3 regions of the Enterobacter sp. QK-SA4 genome follow, and region 2 is predicted to be linked to each of the others. Evidence: predicted binding sites of a transcription regulator. Region 2 holds the regulator's gene; each other region holds the start of a gene.
What was found. The regulator PhoB, encoded in region 2, activates phosphate uptake and scavenging genes when phosphate is short. The targets are predictions, from matches to a motif close to CTGTCATAAAACTGNCNNAT.
Positions count from the first base shown of each region.

Region 1: a site for PhoB is predicted at 4,285-4,304, ahead of AC1VYI_RS21675 (esterase-like activity of phytase family protein). Genes of this name have one in related genera too.
Region 3: a site for PhoB is predicted at 3,492-3,511, ahead of kdgR (DNA-binding transcriptional regulator KdgR). Genes of this name have one in related genera too.

Region 1 covers NZ_JBXFXH010000007.1:4,158,472-4,164,130, forward strand. The annotation lists gene AC1VYI_RS21660 (carbon starvation CstA family protein) at 1-1,136, shown strand, start outside; gene AC1VYI_RS21665 (YbdD/YjiX family protein) at 1,237-1,440, shown strand; gene yjiA (GTPase) at 1,451-2,404, shown strand; gene AC1VYI_RS21675 (esterase-like activity of phytase family protein) at 2,881-4,239, opposite strand; gene AC1VYI_RS21680 (YfaZ family outer membrane protein) at 4,651-5,196, shown strand; gene AC1VYI_RS21685 (hypothetical protein) at 5,196-5,516, shown strand; gene AC1VYI_RS21690 (NAD-dependent succinate-semialdehyde dehydrogenase) at 5,563-5,659, opposite strand, start outside.
Region 2 covers NZ_JBXFXH010000007.1:3,741,098-3,746,756, forward strand. The annotation lists gene proY (proline-specific permease ProY) at 1-64, opposite strand, end outside; gene brnQ (branched-chain amino acid transporter carrier protein BrnQ) at 146-1,465, opposite strand; gene phoR (phosphate regulon sensor histidine kinase PhoR) at 1,875-3,170, opposite strand; gene phoB (phosphate response regulator transcription factor PhoB) at 3,192-3,881, opposite strand; gene sbcD (exonuclease subunit SbcD) at 4,069-5,274, shown strand; gene sbcC (exonuclease subunit SbcC) at 5,271-5,659, shown strand, end outside.
Region 3 covers NZ_JBXFXH010000007.1:1,895,525-1,901,183, reverse strand. The annotation lists partial or broken gene AC1VYI_RS10625 (DUF2627 domain-containing protein) at 1-92, opposite strand, end outside; gene AC1VYI_RS10620 (MBL fold metallo-hydrolase) at 618-1,607, opposite strand; gene AC1VYI_RS10615 (YebO family protein) at 1,631-1,921, opposite strand; gene mgrB (PhoP/PhoQ regulatory lipoprotein MgrB) at 1,996-2,139, opposite strand; gene AC1VYI_RS10605 (YobH family protein) at 2,301-2,540, shown strand; gene kdgR (DNA-binding transcriptional regulator KdgR) at 2,609-3,400, opposite strand; gene AC1VYI_RS10595 (MFS transporter) at 3,580-4,953, shown strand; gene htpX (protease HtpX) at 5,004-5,659, opposite strand, start outside.

The sequences.
Region 1 (5,659 bases), 420 kb from region 2:
TCTCCGGCTTCCACGCCCTGATTGCCTCCGGTACCACGCCTAAGCTGCTGGCGAACGAGAAAGACGCGCGTCTGATCGGCTACGGCGCAATGCTGATGGAGTCCTTCGTGGCGATCATGGCGCTGGTTGCCGCGTCTATCATCGAACCGGGTCTCTACTTCGCGATGAACACCCCACCGGCGGGCCTCAGCATCACCATGCCAAACCTGCACGAAATGGGCGGTGATAACGCGGCGCTGATTATGGCGCAGCTGAAGGACGCGAGCGCACACGCGGCGGCGACCGTCAGCTCCTGGGGCTTCGTGATTTCGCCAGAGCAGATCATGCAGACGGCGAAGGACATCGGCGAACCGTCCGTGCTGAACCGCGCCGGTGGTGCACCGACGCTGGCGGTGGGTATCGCACACGTGTTCCACAAGGTGCTGCCGTGGGCGGACATGGGCTTCTGGTACCACTTCGGTATTTTGTTCGAAGCGCTGTTCATCCTGACCGCGCTGGACGCCGGTACCCGTGCGGGCCGCTTCATGCTGCAGGACCTGCTCGGTAACTTCGTGCCGTTCCTGAAGAAAACCGACTCTCTGGTAGCGGGCATTCTGGGTACTGCGGGCTGCGTCGGACTGTGGGGCTACCTGCTGTATCAGGGCGTTGTCGACCCGCTCGGCGGCGTGAAGAGCCTGTGGCCGCTGTTCGGTATCTCTAACCAGATGCTCGCAGCCGTTGCTCTGGTGCTGGGTACCGTGGTCCTCGTGAAGATGAAGCGCACCAAATACATCTGGGTAACCGTTGTTCCTGCGCTGTGGCTGCTGCTCTGCACCACCTGGGCGCTTGGCCTGAAGCTGTTCAGCGCCAACCCGCAGCTGGAAGGCTTCTTCTTCATGGCTAACCAGTACAAAGAGAAGATTGCCGCAGGCGGCGCGGACCTGACCGCGCAGCAGATTGCCAACATGAACCATATCGTGGTGAACAACTACACCAACGCGGGTCTGAGCATTCTGTTCCTGGTGGTGGTGTACAGCATCATCTTCTACGGCATCAAAACCTGGCTGAACGTTCGCAACGCCGACGGCCGTACGGATAAAGAAACCCCGTACGTGCCGGTGCCGGAAGGCGGCGTGAAGACCTCTTCACACCATTAATCCGCAATCCCAGCCCTCTCCCTTTGGGAGAGGGCTGGGATGAGGGAAACATAAGCCCAGCGGACTCACATCGCCGGGCTTTTTCTGTCTGGAACCCACAATGTTTGGTAACTTAGGCGAAGCAAAAAAATACCTCGGTCAGGCGGCGAAAATGCTGATTGGCATTCCGGACTATGACAACTACGTTGAGCACATGAAGACCAACCATCCGGATAAGCCTTACATGACCTATACCGAATTCTTCCGCGAGCGTCAGGAAGCGCGCTACGGCGGAAGTGGAGAAGGCGGCGTCCGCTGCTGCTAAAGGAGAGACCATGACCCCGATTGCCGTTACCCTGCTGACCGGTTTTCTCGGCGCCGGTAAAACCACCCTGCTGCGCCACATCCTGAACGAACAGCACGGCTTCAAAATCGCCGTCATCGAAAACGAATTCGGTGAGGTCTCCGTTGACGATCAATTGATCGGCGATCGCGCCACCCAGATCAAAACTCTGACCAACGGCTGCATCTGCTGCACCCGCTCTAACGAATTAGAAGACGCCCTGCTGGACCTGCTCGACAGCCGCGATCGCGGCGAGATCGACTTTGACCGCCTGGTGATCGAATGCACCGGCATGGCCGACCCCGGCCCGATTATTCAGACCTTTTTCTCTCACGAGATCCTCTGCCAGCGCTACCTGCTGGACGGCGTGATTGCCCTGGTGGATGCGGTTCACGCCGACGAGCAGATGAACCAGTTCACCATCGCCCAGTCTCAGGTGGGCTACGCCGACCGCATCCTGCTGACCAAAACCGACGTGGCGGGCGAAAGCGAAAAACTGCGCGAGCGCCTGACGCGCATTAACTCCCGCGCGCCGGTTTACACGGTGACGCACGGCGACATCGATCTGTCTCAGCTGTTCAACACCAACGGCTTTATGCTGGAAGAGAACGTCACCGCGAAACCGCGTTTCCACTTTATGGGAGATAAGCAAAACGACGTGGCGTCGATTGTGGTCGAGCTGGACTACCCGGTGGACATCGGCGAGGTTTCGCGCGTGATGGAAAACCTGCTGCTGTCGTTTGCCGACAAGCTGCTGCGCTACAAAGGGATGCTGTGGATTGACGGCGAGCCGAACCGCCTGCTGTTCCAGGGCGTACAGCGCCTGTACAGCGCCGACTGGGATCGCCCCTGGGGCGAGGAAGCGCCGCGCAGCGTGATGGTGTTTATAGGCATACAGCTTCCGGAAGAAGAAATTCGGGCGGCGTTTGCAGGGCTGAAGAAATAACCGCTATGCATCTCCTCTCCCCTGTGGGGCTGAGGGATCCCCGGTAATTTTTTAACCTGAAGCGATGAATGTTGCTTCAGAAAAATTAATGACTTACAGCGATGCCCTGGTCCGGCTGTAAATCGCCGAGGCGTTTCCGTAAGGCCGGGGCGAGGCGCAGGGATGCGCCGAGAGGGCGTGGCCTGCAGGGATGCAGGCTCATGCCCGACCCGATAGCCTGAAGGAGTAAGCTGAGGGTACCGCGAAGCGGCGATTTACCGCCGGGAGCCCGGGTCGCCAGGGTGGTGGCGATTGAGCCACCCTGGCACGTTCACAGGTCATGCCGTTACAGAGTAGCAAGGAACATAGAGTGAACGGAATAACCTCCACAGCCGTATGTTCCCCCTCACCCCAGCCCTCTCCCTCAAGGGAGAGGGAGCCGTCTGTGCAGGCATTATCTTGTGGGGATACCCCAGCCTTTAGCAAGAAGGGTAAACTTATTTCACCGCTTCCGGCAGCGTCACAATCCAGAGCTCGCTGTCCGACTCCGGCTTTTTCAGCGGCTTCACGCTGAGCGTGGTTTCCACCGGCTTATCATCCAGCGTCAGCTTGCCTTCCGCGTTCACCCGATAATCCTTGAGCTTCTTGCCCTCGACCGGGTTTTGCATCGCCACCTTCACGCCAAAGTCGTTATCGTTCGCCACCGCAAGCGTTTTGCTGTCGATCAGCGCCAGCCCTTCGGCCTTCTCCTGCTGCCAGCCCAGCGCGCGGAGATCGACCACCTGCGTTTTTGCCGCAAGGGTAATGCCGCGCTGCGCCAGGGTTTTCTCATCATCAAACTCCGGGTACTCGCCCGGCTTGTCGAAGGCGGTCAGGTCGCTCGCCTTGCTGAGATCCACCTTGTAGATAAGGTTACGCATGCCGTCGTTTTTATCGCTTCCCTGCTCAATCAGCAGGATGTGCTGGTCATCGAGCGCCACGATGTCGCCGATTTTGGCGTCGCTGTTTTTGCTGTAGGCCGCGCTGTCGATAGGGTAACCGTACATCGCCGTTTTCCCGGTTGCCGGGTCGAAGCTCACCAGACGCGTAAACAGCGCCTGCTTTTTGCTCTTACCGTCGATGTCCAGCGTGCTTTGCACGGCGGCGATAATCCGTCCGTCCGGCATCCGGGTCAGGCCTTCAAAGCCCCGGTTGGGCTGGCGCCATTTGATGATGTTTGGCAAACCGCCCGCGATGGATTTTTCACCTTCCGCGGCCTGCGGCCCGTGGATCGCGAGGATCTTGCCTTTACTGTCGACGTTAATCAGGAAAGGGCCGTACTCGTCGCACAGCCAGTAGCCGCCTTTCCCGTCCGGCGTGATGCCTTCCGTATCCAGTCCGCGGTTGTCACCCTTGAGCGTCTTTAAGGTATCGCTGAACGCCACTTCGTTAGTGGAGCCAATCACGCCGCTTTGCAGCGGCAGACCGTTAATTTCGCCTTTATCGTCATGCAGCGGACGGGCATCAACCGCCTCCGCTTTGCCGTTCTGGACGCGGATGGTCATCAGCAGCGGCGCGAAATCTGGCGTGACAAATATTTTGGCTTCGTTTTTACCCATTTTTGGCGCATCGGCGTTTGGACCGCGATCGGTCACGGTCGCAAAGGTCAGGGCGTCTCCCTGCTTGCCCGTAAACAGCAGGCCAGAACCAATGCCCACGGGCAGTCCGTTCGGAAACGCGCTGGCAAACGCGCCGCTGTAGCTCACGTGGGAGCCTTCAGGGAAGCTGACGACATAGCGCTCAGCAGTGGGCTGCGCCGCCAGGCCAGAGAAAGAGAGCGCACAGCCGATTAGCACAGGAATAATTTTTCTTTTCATATTGTTAGCATCCAGTTAGTGAAGCCAACAACGTAAAGAATAAACGTGTCAGAAAAATGACATGAAAAGGAAACCGGCCTGCGCGATTGAACGTATATTCATCGCTCGAAATGTAAGGCTTTGTTGTTTTGTGTGACAGGTGAAACATTTTTGGAAATTATTAGAAACCCAATTAATTCATCTCAAATCACTATCCCCACCTCGTTCAGTTTATGTTTAGTCAAAAAACTAAACGGTTCCTAAACGCTAAAAACATCCCCTGTTGACACCCCGACAATCAAACATCATTGCAACAACTTCAATAAAAAAGTTAACAATATCAGTATAAAACCGCGATTTATATCACATTTGCAGTCATTAACATCGCTTGTTAAGGTGCGCCCAGATGAATTTAATGACGAGGCATAAAACATGAAAAAACTGAATATCCTTCTTCTTTCTGCTCTGGCTGCCGTATCGGGTTCCGCACTGGCGATGGGCGGCACCGTTGAGCAGGGTAAAAACTTTACCAACCTCAATCTGGAAATGGGGAAATCCTCATCCGGTGTTTATCTCGAAAGCAACTGGCTCAAAAACACCGATGACGGTACCCAGACCGGGGGCGTGGGCGCAGGCTACAACCTGGGTCTTGGCCCGGTGATGCTGAATGCGGGTGCAAAAGCCATCTACCTCGGCCCGAAAAAAGGCGATAACGGCGTGGCGTTCCCGATTGGCGGCGGCGTAAACGTTGCCCTGACCGACAGCATCCACGTGTACGGTGAAGGCTATGTCGCACCAGAAGGCCTGAACAACAGCGTGAAAAACTATGTGGAAGCCAACGGCGGCGTAAGCTGGACGCCAATTACGCCAGTGACCCTGAAAGTGGGTTACCGCCACGTGAGCGTGGACGGTAAAGACGGTCGTCCTGGCCACACGCTGATTGACGGCGCATACGTAGGCGGTGGAGTCACCTTCTGATGAAACACCGCATGACCGCGCTTTGCGTTCTGAGCCTCACGCTGATGCTCACCGGCTGCGTCCAGTACAAATGGGTGAAACCGGGCGTCAGCGATGCTGAGATGAATAAAAAGCTCACGGAATGCGAAGCGCAGGCGCTGATCGATCTACCCCCGGATAACGTCGTGACCGGTTCGAGTTCGGAAAAAACGGACAAAAAGAACAAGAAAAAGGATATTTCCACGAGCTACACGGTTGAAGACGCGAATGAATATCGCCGGGATACGCTAGTCGACAGCTGCATGTTCAAAAGCGGCTGGGACAAGATCGAAGTGAAATAATCTCCTTTAAAAAAAACCTGCCGGATGGCAGGTTTTTTATTATCTCTTACTTACGCACCACCACCAGCTTCTGGTTCACAAACTCTTTGATCCCCAGATCCGACAGCTCGCGTCCGTAGCCGGAGCGCTTCACCCCGCCGAAC
Region 2 (5,659 bases):
CCAGCGCCATAAAGCGGATGTGGCGCGTGCTCAATCCACGTTTAAGTTTGTTAGTGCTTTCCATTTAAATCTTGCCATTCAACACGAAAAAAACAAAAAACCACGGGGCCTTAAGCCCCGTGGTTAAACAGTTTGTTGCCGTTGATTAATGAGCGTTCGATGCGACCTGACGCCCTGCAGCACGGTCCCAGATAATCGCCAGAACCAGTGCAACAACGGTAGGCATCAGCCAGGCCAGCCCCTGCTCGGACAGCGGCAGACGCTGTGTCCATGCCGGCAGTATGTGCGCGAAAGCTGATGCTTTAATCCCGTCAAGGATACCAAAAATCAGGCTGATAAACATGGCTGGCGCAATAATTCGTGAAGAGTTGTTCCACCACGGGCGAGTAAAGCTCAGCACGACCAGCACGATACACGGCGGATAAATCGCCGTCAGCACCGGAATCGAGACCTGAATCAGGTGGCTCAGACCGAGGTTGGACACCGCCATAGAGAAGATGCCGAGGATAAACACCAGGGTGCGGTAAGAGAGCGGCAGATACTGTGCAAAGAACTCTGCGCAGGCGCAGGTCAGGCCAACCGCCGTCACCAGACACGCCAGGAAAATCAGCGCTGCCAGCAGCATACTGCCCGCACCGCCAAAGGTGTGCTGAACGTAGGCGTGCAGGATAGCCGCACCGTTGGCGTTCTGCTCAACCAGCATGGCGCTGTCGGAGCCCAGACGGAACAGCGCCAGATAGAGCAGCGTCAGCCCTACGCCAGCCATCAGACCGGCCCAGATGGTATAGCGGGTCAGCAGACGCGCTTCGGTCACACCGCGGGAACGCGCGGCGTTAACAATAACGATACCAAACACCATGGCGCCCAGCGTATCCATCGTCAGGTAGCCGTTCACAAAGCCGTTAGAGAACGCGGCGTTTTTATAGGCGTCCATCGCGTCGCTAATCGGGCCCGCTGGCCAGACGATGGCCGCTACCGCCAGAACAATCAGCGCCACAATTTTCAGCGGAGCCAGGAAGTTACCCACGGTATCCAGCAGTTTTCCCGGATAGAGGGAAACCAGAATCACGATCGCGAAGTAGATCAGGCTGTAGATAAACAGCGGCATCGCGCCGTCACCGGTCAGGGGAGCAATACCCACTTCGAAGGAAACGGTTGCCGTACGCGGGGTCGCAAACAGCGGGCCAACGGCGAGATAGCAGACGGTTGCCAGCAGAACGCCCGCCACTTTGCCAATCGGGGTGCTGAGGCTATCCACACCGCCGCCGACTTTCGCCAGCGCAACGACGGTCAGAACCGGCAGACCCACGGCAGTAATCAGGAAACCAAACGCGGCGGTCCAGACGTGTTCACCCGCCTGTAAGCCAACCATTGGAGGGAAAATGATGTTGCCTGCGCCAACGAACAGCGCAAATGTCATAAAGCCCAGCGCGATGATGTCACGCGATTTTAAGTGATGGGTCATAAAACCTTACTGCCTGTGGATGTGGTGTTGAAAACATTGAGATTTTCGATTTCCCTGACGGGACGATACAGCCGAAAATTTGCTCAATTTCAGCGGGAAATGCTCCCGTCCTGGCGTGGAGAAGAATAGTTTTTCGATTTACCACGCAAATACAGTCGGTCTGACAGTATCTGGGGCGCAATTTAAACGCTTATAACGTTTAAAGGCAAGGTGGGATCGCAAAACCAGAACAATATGCCATCATGAAAATACACCTCAGAACAATACGCTATTTATAAGAAAAACCCATGGCTAATCATGCGAACAAAAAACAGTCAGCCGTATAAAATTCATCCGCGTTTCGCTTGACTGCAAAGCAAACGGGCCAGCAGACGCTGACCCGTGGAAAGGTAAAATGACACGCCTGCCGTCAGGCGATCTTTTTGGCAATTAATCGTTCCGGAATAACGAAACTGAAGCGGGTTCCTTTACCCAGCGTACTCTGAATATCGAGACGGCTTTCATGGTGATTCACCGCGTGTTTCACAATTGCCAGCCCCAGACCGCTTCCGCCAGTCTGCCGGGATCGCGCTTTATCCACACGGTAAAAGCGCTCGGTCAGGCGCGGAATATGCTCAGGCGCAATTCCCGGCCCGTTGTCTTCCACGCTAAACTCAGCCCCCGTTGGGGCATGATGCCAGCGCACCACGATATTCGTCCCCTCCGGCGTATGATTCACCGCGTTATACACCAGGTTGGAAATGGCGCTACGCAGTTCATCTTCGCTGCCCAGCACCTTCAGCGTATTGTCGACCTCAAAGGCCAGGTGATGCTTTTTGTGGCTTAGCGTCTGCGCTTCACGCTCAACGACCCGCAGCATCATCGGCACATCAATGGTGTCATTTAGCGCGAGCGTTGGCGCCGCTTCAATCTTCGAGAGCGTCAGCAGCTGCTTCACCAGCCCTTCCATCCGGTGCGTTTGCTCGCGCATGGTGTGCAGCGCTTTTTCACGCGGCGCGCCTTCCAGCGTTTGCTCCTGCATCATCTCCAGGTATCCCTGAAGCACGGTCAGCGGGGTACGCAGTTCGTGACTGACGTTGGCGAAGAAGTTGCGACGCGCCCCTTCCAGCTGGTGCATCTGGGTGACATCGCGCGCCACCATCAGCCACTGCTTATCGCTGTAGGGCATCACGCGGATTTCCAGATGGCGACCATTATTGAGCTTCAGATTGTGCGGGCGGGTAAAATCACGCTTTTTCAGATACAGCGTAAATTCGGGATAGCGTAGAAGGTTGAGGATATTCTGGCCATTGTCGTCGGGCCAGCGCAGGCCCAGCAGCTGTTGCGCAAGGCCGTTACACCAGAAGATCGTCCCTTCTTCGGTCGTCAGAATAACGGCATCCGGCAGCGACTCTGCACCGCTGCGAAAACGCTTAATCAGGCTTCCCAGCTCGCGGCGACGCTTTTTATTACGCATCTGCATCTGATGCAGACCGTACAGCAGCGGCTCCCAGCTGCCGCTTCCCGGCGGCGGCGTCATACTTCGGTCAACCCACAGCCACCAGGAGAGGCGCAGCAGGTTCCAGAAATGCCAGATCAGCAGCCCGGTGACCGACGCCAGCAGAAACCACGGCAGGTGTCCAAGAAAGGCCCCCAGAAGGAAGGCCGGAATACAGCATAAGATCAGTTCAAAGACGAGCCTTTTCCATGACAGACGTTCCAGCACGCGTCACACTCCTGTCATTGTTCAGAAACGGGTAGAAAAACGATAACCCGTGCCGCGGACCGTCTGCACCATGCGATCGTGGCCGCTCAGTTCCAGTGCTTTTCGCAGGCGGCGAATATGTACGTCAACCGTCCGGTCTTCGACATACACGTTAGTTCCCCAGACGTTATTCAGCAACTGCTCGCGGCTGTAAACGCGTTCCGGGTGGGTCATAAAGAAGTGCAGGAGTTTAAATTCGGTAGGCCCCATGTCGAGAGGATTTTCACCGGTCATGACGCGGTGTGAGGTGGGGTCAAGGCTCAGCCCCTGCATCTCAATCACCTCTTCCACCGCCATCGGCGAAATACGGCGCATCACGGCTTTAATGCGGGCAACCAGCTCTTTTGGGGAGAACGGTTTTGTAATGTAATCGTCCGCGCCGGTCTCCAGACCGCGCACGCGATCCTCTTCTTCTCCGCGCGCCGTGAGCATCACAACCGGGATGTCGCGGGTCAGCGCTTCACGCTTCAGGTGTTTGATAAACTGCAGTCCGGAGCCGCCGGGCAACATCCAGTCCAGCAGAATCAGATCGGGCCAGGGTTCATTCAGCTGGTTCACTGCGCTGTCATAATCTTCCGCTTCAACCGGCTGGAAGCCGTTTTGCTCGAGCACGAAGCACACCATTTCACGAATTGGAGCTTCATCTTCTACGACCAGAATACGTCTCGCCATACTTTGCCCTGTCTTATCTTATTTAAGTTACAAGTTTGTAATTCGGCGCCATTATGCGTCAGATTTATGACAGATTTATGAAAAACAGTACCACGATAAGGGGCAAACCGTTGTTTTATTACAGCGGTTATTTTCCCGTCTCTGAACGTTTATAATCCTGCTTTCTCTTTTTTGCCACGGATCAGCTATGCGCATACTTCACACCTCGGACTGGCATCTGGGTCAAAATTTTTACAGCAAAAGCCGTGCGGCTGAACATGAAGCCTTCCTGAACTGGCTGCTGGAAACGGCCCGGACGCACGAGGTGGACGCGATTATTGTGGCGGGTGACATCTTTGATACCGGCTCACCCCCCAGTTATGCGCGTGAACTGTACAACCGCTTCGTGGTGAATTTGCAGCAAACCGGCTGTCATCTGGTGATTGTCGCCGGCAACCATGATTCCGTCGCGACGCTCAATGAATCCCGCGACATCCTGGCATTTCTCAATACCACCGTCGTCGCCAGCGCCGGGCACGCCCCGCAGATCCTGAAAAAACGCGACGGCACGCCGGGGGCGGTGCTGTGCCCCATTCCCTTTTTACGGCCGCGCGACATCGTGCAAAGCCAGGCGGGGCTGTCGGGTGCGGAAAAGCAGCAGCATCTATTACAGGCCATCACCGACTATTATCACCAGCAGCACGCCGATGCCTGCGCCCTGCGCGGCGACCAGCCGATTCCGGTGATTGCGACGGGGCATCTCACCACCGTCGGGGCCAGTAAAAGTGACGCGGTACGTGACATCTATATCGGCACGCTGGATGCCTTTCCGGCGCAGAACTTCCCGCCAGCCGACTACATTGCGCTCGGGCACATACACCGGGCTCAGATCGTCGGCGGCAGCGAGCACATCCGCTACTGCGGCTCGCCAATTTCGCTCAGCTTTGACGAAACGGGCAAGGCCAAATCCGTCCATCTGGTGAGCTTCTCCGAAGGAAAACTTCACGCCGTCGAGACGCTGGAGGTGCCCGTCACCCAGCCTCTGGCGGTGCTGAAGGGCGATCTTGACGCCATTACCGCCCAGCTTGAGCAGTGGCGCGGAACAGCGCTTAACCCGCCCATCTGGCTGGATATCGAAATCACCACCGACGACTACCTGCACGATATGCAGCGAAAAATTCAGGCGCTGACGGAAGATTTACCCGTCGAAGTCTTACTGGTACGCCGCAGCCGCGAGCAGCGAGAGAAAATTCTGTTAAGCGCTCAACGCGAAACGCTCAGTGAACTGCGGGTTGAAGAGGTGTTTGAACGCAGGCTCTCGCAGGAGGAAATTGACGACGCGAAGCGCGCAAGACTCAGCGAACTGTTCAGCCATACCCTGCATGCGCTCAATGATGAGGAAGAAAACGCATGAAAATTTTGAGCCTGCGTCTGAAAAATCTCAACTCCCTCAAGGGCGAGTGGAAAATTGACTTTACCGCGGAGCCGTTTGCCAGCAACGGTCTGTTTGCCATCACCGGCGCAACCGGGGCAGGTAAAACCACCCTGCTTGACGCCATCTGTCTGGCGCTTTATCACGAAACGCCACGCCTGCAGAAGGTTTCTCAGGCGCAAAACGACCTGATGACGCGCGACACCGCCGAGTGCCTGGCGGAAGTGGAGTTCGAGGTAAAAGGCACCGCCTATCGCGCATTCTGGAGCCAGAACCGCGCGCGCAACCAGCCGGACGGAAACCTGCAGGCGCCGCGCGTGGAGCTGGCGCGCTGCGAAGATGGCAAAATCCTGGCCGACAAAGTGAC
Region 3 (5,659 bases), 1.8 Mb from region 2:
CTGCATGAGGCACTAATATAAGGTTCGGCAGAGAAGCGGTATTCAACGACAACGTGTTTACTCAGGACTTCTTTACTGAAAATGCCACACATAAACAGAACTGTACCTCGTTTGACCCAAAACGTGTTATCACACACTATGTTTAATATGGCAAGCCATTTTTAAACATGTCTCGATCCGCCGCACAAATTCGAACAGTGCCTGTCAGGTTTTGCACAATTATGCGCATCACTTACAGACAGCTCTGCTGCGTAACAAAGACCCAGCGTTGCTTTCACAAGCGCTGTAATCTAAGACTTTTTTAACATAGCTCAATCATTACGAAGCGTCCAGCAAACGCGAAAAGAAATCTTACGTCCTGATTGAGTTAGAACAATTTGTGAAAACTTATGCTTAAATCATTGTAACGCGACCAAATTGTTTCAGAGAAAAAACACTGTTAATAACCCGCGCCGAACTGTATTAAAATGCACCAACTAATAAACAGTGTTATGCACCAAAATAATGAAATTTTTATGACTCTGCATCAAAAGAAGGCAAGCAAAACGTTTCGATAAAAATAAAACATTCCTGCACGCGTTTACATACAGAATATATGCACTACGTTATCGCTTCGCTTATAAGGATAAATACTCACCAACTTTCAGTACCCTGAAAGAATGATTAACTGGTGCTAAATTATCTAGCGCGTCAGTTAACTCCCGCACAGGTTCATCAAGGGCTTCATCTGCCAGTTCAAACACGCCCCAGTGAATGGGAAACGCCAGAGGACAACCCAGCTGCTGCCACAATGCCACCGCAGATTGCGGATCCATATGATGGACAGCCATGAACCATCGTGGGGCATAGGCACCTATTGGTAACGCGGCAGCATCGATATGGCCAAGGCGTTCAGGTATCAATAGCAGTTCAGGCGAATACCCCGTATCTCCGCTGAACCAGAAACGATGATGTCGACCTTCCATAACCCAGCCGCACCATAATGAGCGATTGCGGTTCCATGGCGTGCGCATACTCCAGTGCTGTGCCGGTACGGCGGTCAGCGTCATCCCCTGCCAGGTGAAGCTCTGCCACCAGTCGAGCTCAACCACGCGTTTTGCCCCCCGGCGGCGAAACCAGTCGGCCAGGCCCAGCGGAACAAAAAAACTGACCTCGGGGAAGCGCTTGAGAATACGGCGAATGGTCGCATCATCAAGATGATCGTAATGATTATGGGAGATGACGACCGCATCAAGCTGATTGAGTTGACAGACTGACAGCGCGGGAGGCGTTTTGCGCTGGGGTCCCAGGAAAGGGAGTGGAGAAGCGCGCTGTGAAAAAACCGAATCGGTAAGGATGATATTGCCGTCCAGCTGCAGCATTACGCTCGCGTGTCCCAGCCACCATACCCCATCTTCATGAGGTTGCGTAAGCTCAACCGGTTGCCACCACTGTTGGATAAAGTCTTCATAGCCCAGCGCGGGTGGCTTCGGTAAACCGGCCTCTTTACGCGCTTTGCGCCAACGGTCAAGATCGCCGGGTTGATGTCCGACAGGATCGGTATTACGAAAACCGTTCGGGGTGTGATGTTTCAGGGAGGGGTCATACCAGGGATTTTTCCAGACCACAGCCACCTCCCAGCATAAAAAGATTAACGCTCAGCCACCAGGCGGATAAAGTCGTCTTCGTCTTTGCTTTCTTCAGCGACCGCGTCTTTCGGCGCGTCTTTCTCTTCCGGTTCGTTAGCCTCACACAGACGGCGTAGCAGCGCATTCTGACGTTTTTGCTGATCGAGCAGCGCTTCCAGCAGTTCAATCTGCTCGTTAGTACGAGAGCTGGCGCGGTTCACAAAAAACCAAATGACCAGGCCCACAAGCAGAACAACCAAAGAAATCATCAGGGATGCCATATTCAGCAGCCCTGAATTCAGTAACTCACCCATTTCACCACCTCAATAAAAACGTCTATTTTACCACTGGCGCGAAGGAAGGAAATCACCTTGAGAAAAAATGCGTATTACCACGGAATAAACTTATTGATTGCGCAAACGCCGCTAAAAAACTGTACATCCTGATCGCACATCACATTGATCGTCTGCGTCCATAACACCACGCACGCTATCAGCACGATAATCAGAATTACCCAGCGTATTTTTTTCACTCCACACTCCGTCTAAAAACCTGATGTAACGAGGTTAACACGCTTATCTTAAACAAGGACTAACTGTACCGCCATCGCACTTTTTTCAGAATCCTGCACTTGTTTCATCGTGTAAACCGTTTACGCTAGCTTTATGATAACAACGACAAAAGAGGTTAATGATGCGCTTCATTATTCGAACAATTATTGCACTGGCTATCGTCTGGATTGGCCTTCTGCTCACGGGTTATGGCGTGCTTGTGGGAAGCACCGAAAACGCAGCCGGGTTAGGGATTCAATGTAAATATTTAACGGCACAGGGCGTGAGCACTGCGCAATATTTGCATACTGACAGCGGGATCGTTGGCTTGACCAACTGTCCGGTCCTGCGAAAGACATCCGTCGTGATTGATAATGGCTAATCAGCCGGTGACATGACTAATATAAAAAACGCCGCAGCAGATGCGGCGTTTTTTTATGCGAGCATAGATTAAAACGGGTAGTCGTGATAACCCATTTGTTCAGAAATCTTACGTGCGGCAGTGTGCAGAATAGCCACATACTCATGCAGGCGCTCTTCGGAGAAGCGTAAGGTTGGGAAGGAGATACTTAAGCCCGCGATTACTACGCCAAAGCGGTCAAACACCGGAACGCCGATGCAGCGCAGCCCCTCTTCCTGCTCTTCGTTATCTTCGCCATACCCCTGCTCGCGTACGCGATCGAGCACCGTTAACAGCGCGTTTGTGCTGGTAACGGTTCGCGAGGTACTTTGCTTGTATTCCACGCCTTCGAGGATCTGTTTCACTTCCTCACGATCGCGCCAGGCCAGCAGAACCTTACCAATCGCGGTGCTGTAGAGCGGGTTGCGACGACCAATGCGCGAGTACATGCGCAAATTGTACATGGAGTCGATTTTATGGATGTAAACAATGCTGTCTTCATCCAGCGCACCGAGATGGATGGTCTCTTTGGTCAGGCGAGAGATTTCACGCATCTGGATATCAGCGCTGCGGATCAGGTCAACATTTTGCAGCGCACGAGCGCCCAGCTCAAACAGCTTAAGCGTCAGAGAGTATTTTTCAGATTCGCCTTCCTGGGCAACGTAGCCCAGCGACTTCATGGTTTGTAAAAAGCGATATACGGTGCTTTTAGACATCATCACGCGCTGCGACAACTCTGTAATACCTATTTCACGCTCTTCCCCCAGCGCCTGTAAGATGCCAAACACCTTCAGCACGGAAGAAACAGAATCTGGCTGTTTATCCAAATCCGCAATAGCCATTTACCACCTCATAGAGAGTGTTTTATAAAAATCAGAACCGGTTTTTATTATAAGTTCCCGTCATGTCACCTGCAATCAATCCGCGTTTACTTCGTTACAAATCTGCGACATATCGCGGCTGTAACAATGCTAAAATAGTTATCCTGAGAATAATTTCACGCTGAGCTTTTTTAATCCTAATGGAAAAGACCCTTTCCGATGGCCTGCCTTTACCCCAGCGGTATGGCGCTATAGCGACCATCATTATCGGTATCTCAATGGCCGTCCTTGACGGCGCAATCGCGAACGTTGCTCTGCCAACCATCGCCAGCGACCTGCATGCCTCTCCCGCCAGTTCGATATGGATCGTTAACGCATATCAGATTGCGATTGTGGTTTCCCTGCTCTCGTTCTCTTTCCTGGGCGATATGTTCGGTTACCGTCGGGTGTATCAGTGCGGTCTGGTGGTTTTCACCTTCACGTCCTTGCTATGCGCCCTTTCAGATTCGCTGCATACCCTGACGCTTGCCCGCATCGCGCAGGGTTTTGGCGGCGCGGCGCTCATGAGCGTAAACACGGCGTTGATCCGCTTAATTTATCCCCAGCGTCATCTGGGGCGCGGCATGGGGATAAACTCGTTTATTGTCGCTGTCTCTTCCGCCGCCGGGCCAACTATTGCGGCGGCGATCCTTTCCGTTGCGTCATGGCAATGGCTGTTTGCTATTAACGTGCCGCTGGGCATTGTCGCTATATTCTTTGCCCTGCGCTTTCTTCCCGCTAACGGCCCTAAAAGCACCATGCCGCGCTTTGATGTGGCGAGTGCGGTGATGAATGCCCTGACCTTTGGCCTGCTGATTACGGCGCTGAGCGGCTTTGCGCAGGGACAGTCTCTGATGCTTACCGGCGCGGAGCTCATTGCCCTGCTGGCGATCGGCTTCTTCTTTGTTCGCCGTCAGCTCACTCTCCCCGTGCCTTTACTGCCGGTCGATCTGCTGCGTATTCCCCTTTTTTCCCTCTCCATTTGCACGTCTGTCTGCTCGTTCTGCGCCCAAATGCTGGCTCTGGTATCTTTGCCCTTCTTTCTGCAGAGCGTGGTCGGCCGTTCAGAAGTGGAGACCGGCCTGCTGTTAACCCCCTGGCCGCTGGCGACCATGGTGATGGCGCCGCTGGCAGGTTACTTAATTGAACGCGTCCATGCCGGTTTACTGGGAGCATTGGGGCTTGCGGTGATGGCGACAGGCCTTTTCGCGCTGGCTCTGCTACCGTCATCGCCAACCGATCTGGACATCATCTGGCGCATGATCCTGTGCGGCGCTGGGTTTGGCCTGTTCCAGTCCCCTAACAATCACACCATCATCACTTCCGCGCCGCGCCATCGCAGCGGTGGTGCCAGCGGCATGCTGGGGACCGCGCGCCTTCTGGGACAAAGCAGCGGCGCAGCGCTGGTCGCCCTGATGTTTAACCTCGCCGGGCAAAACGGCAACCATGTTGCGCTTCTCACCGCGGGAGCCCTTGCCTCGCTCGCGGCGGTCGTCAGCGGACTGCGCGTGACCCAGCCCAGGGTTCAGGCATAAAAAAAGCCGGGCGGAGTGTTCTCCTGCCCGGCTTATTAGAGTTCTTAGCGTTACTTCAGATATTCCCCACTGCGCAGCGCTTCGATACGTTTATCCAGCGGCGGGTGAGACATAAACAGCTCGCTCAGCGATTTGGATTTACCGTTAATGCAGAAGGCCATCATGCTGTTCGCTTCCTGCGGCTCGTAGCTTGTTTTCAGACGCTGCAGCGCGGCAATCATCTTCTCACGACCAACCAGCTTCGCCGAGCCGGCATCCGCGTGGAATTCACGGTGGCGGGAGAACCACATGGTGATGATGCTGGCCAGAATACCGAATACCAGTTCCAGAACCATCGAAACGGCGAAGTAGATCAGCGGGTTGCCGTTGCTCTCTTCACCTTCATCACGGTTTCCGCCCATAAAACCTGCCGCGATCTGCGCCAGAATACGGGAGATGAAGATCACGAAGGTGTTCACCACGCCCTGAATCAGGGTCATGGTCACCATGTCACCGTTGGCGATATGGCTGATTTCGTGGGCAATAACCGCTTCGGCTTCGTCACGGCTCATGTTCTGCAGCAATCCGGTGCTGACGGCAACCAGTGACGCATCGCGACGGGCGCCCGTGGCGAAAGCGTTGATGTCCGGGGCATGGTAAATCGCCACCTGCGGCATGGCGATCCCGGCCTGACGGGATTGCTGAGCCACCGTGTTCATCAGCCACT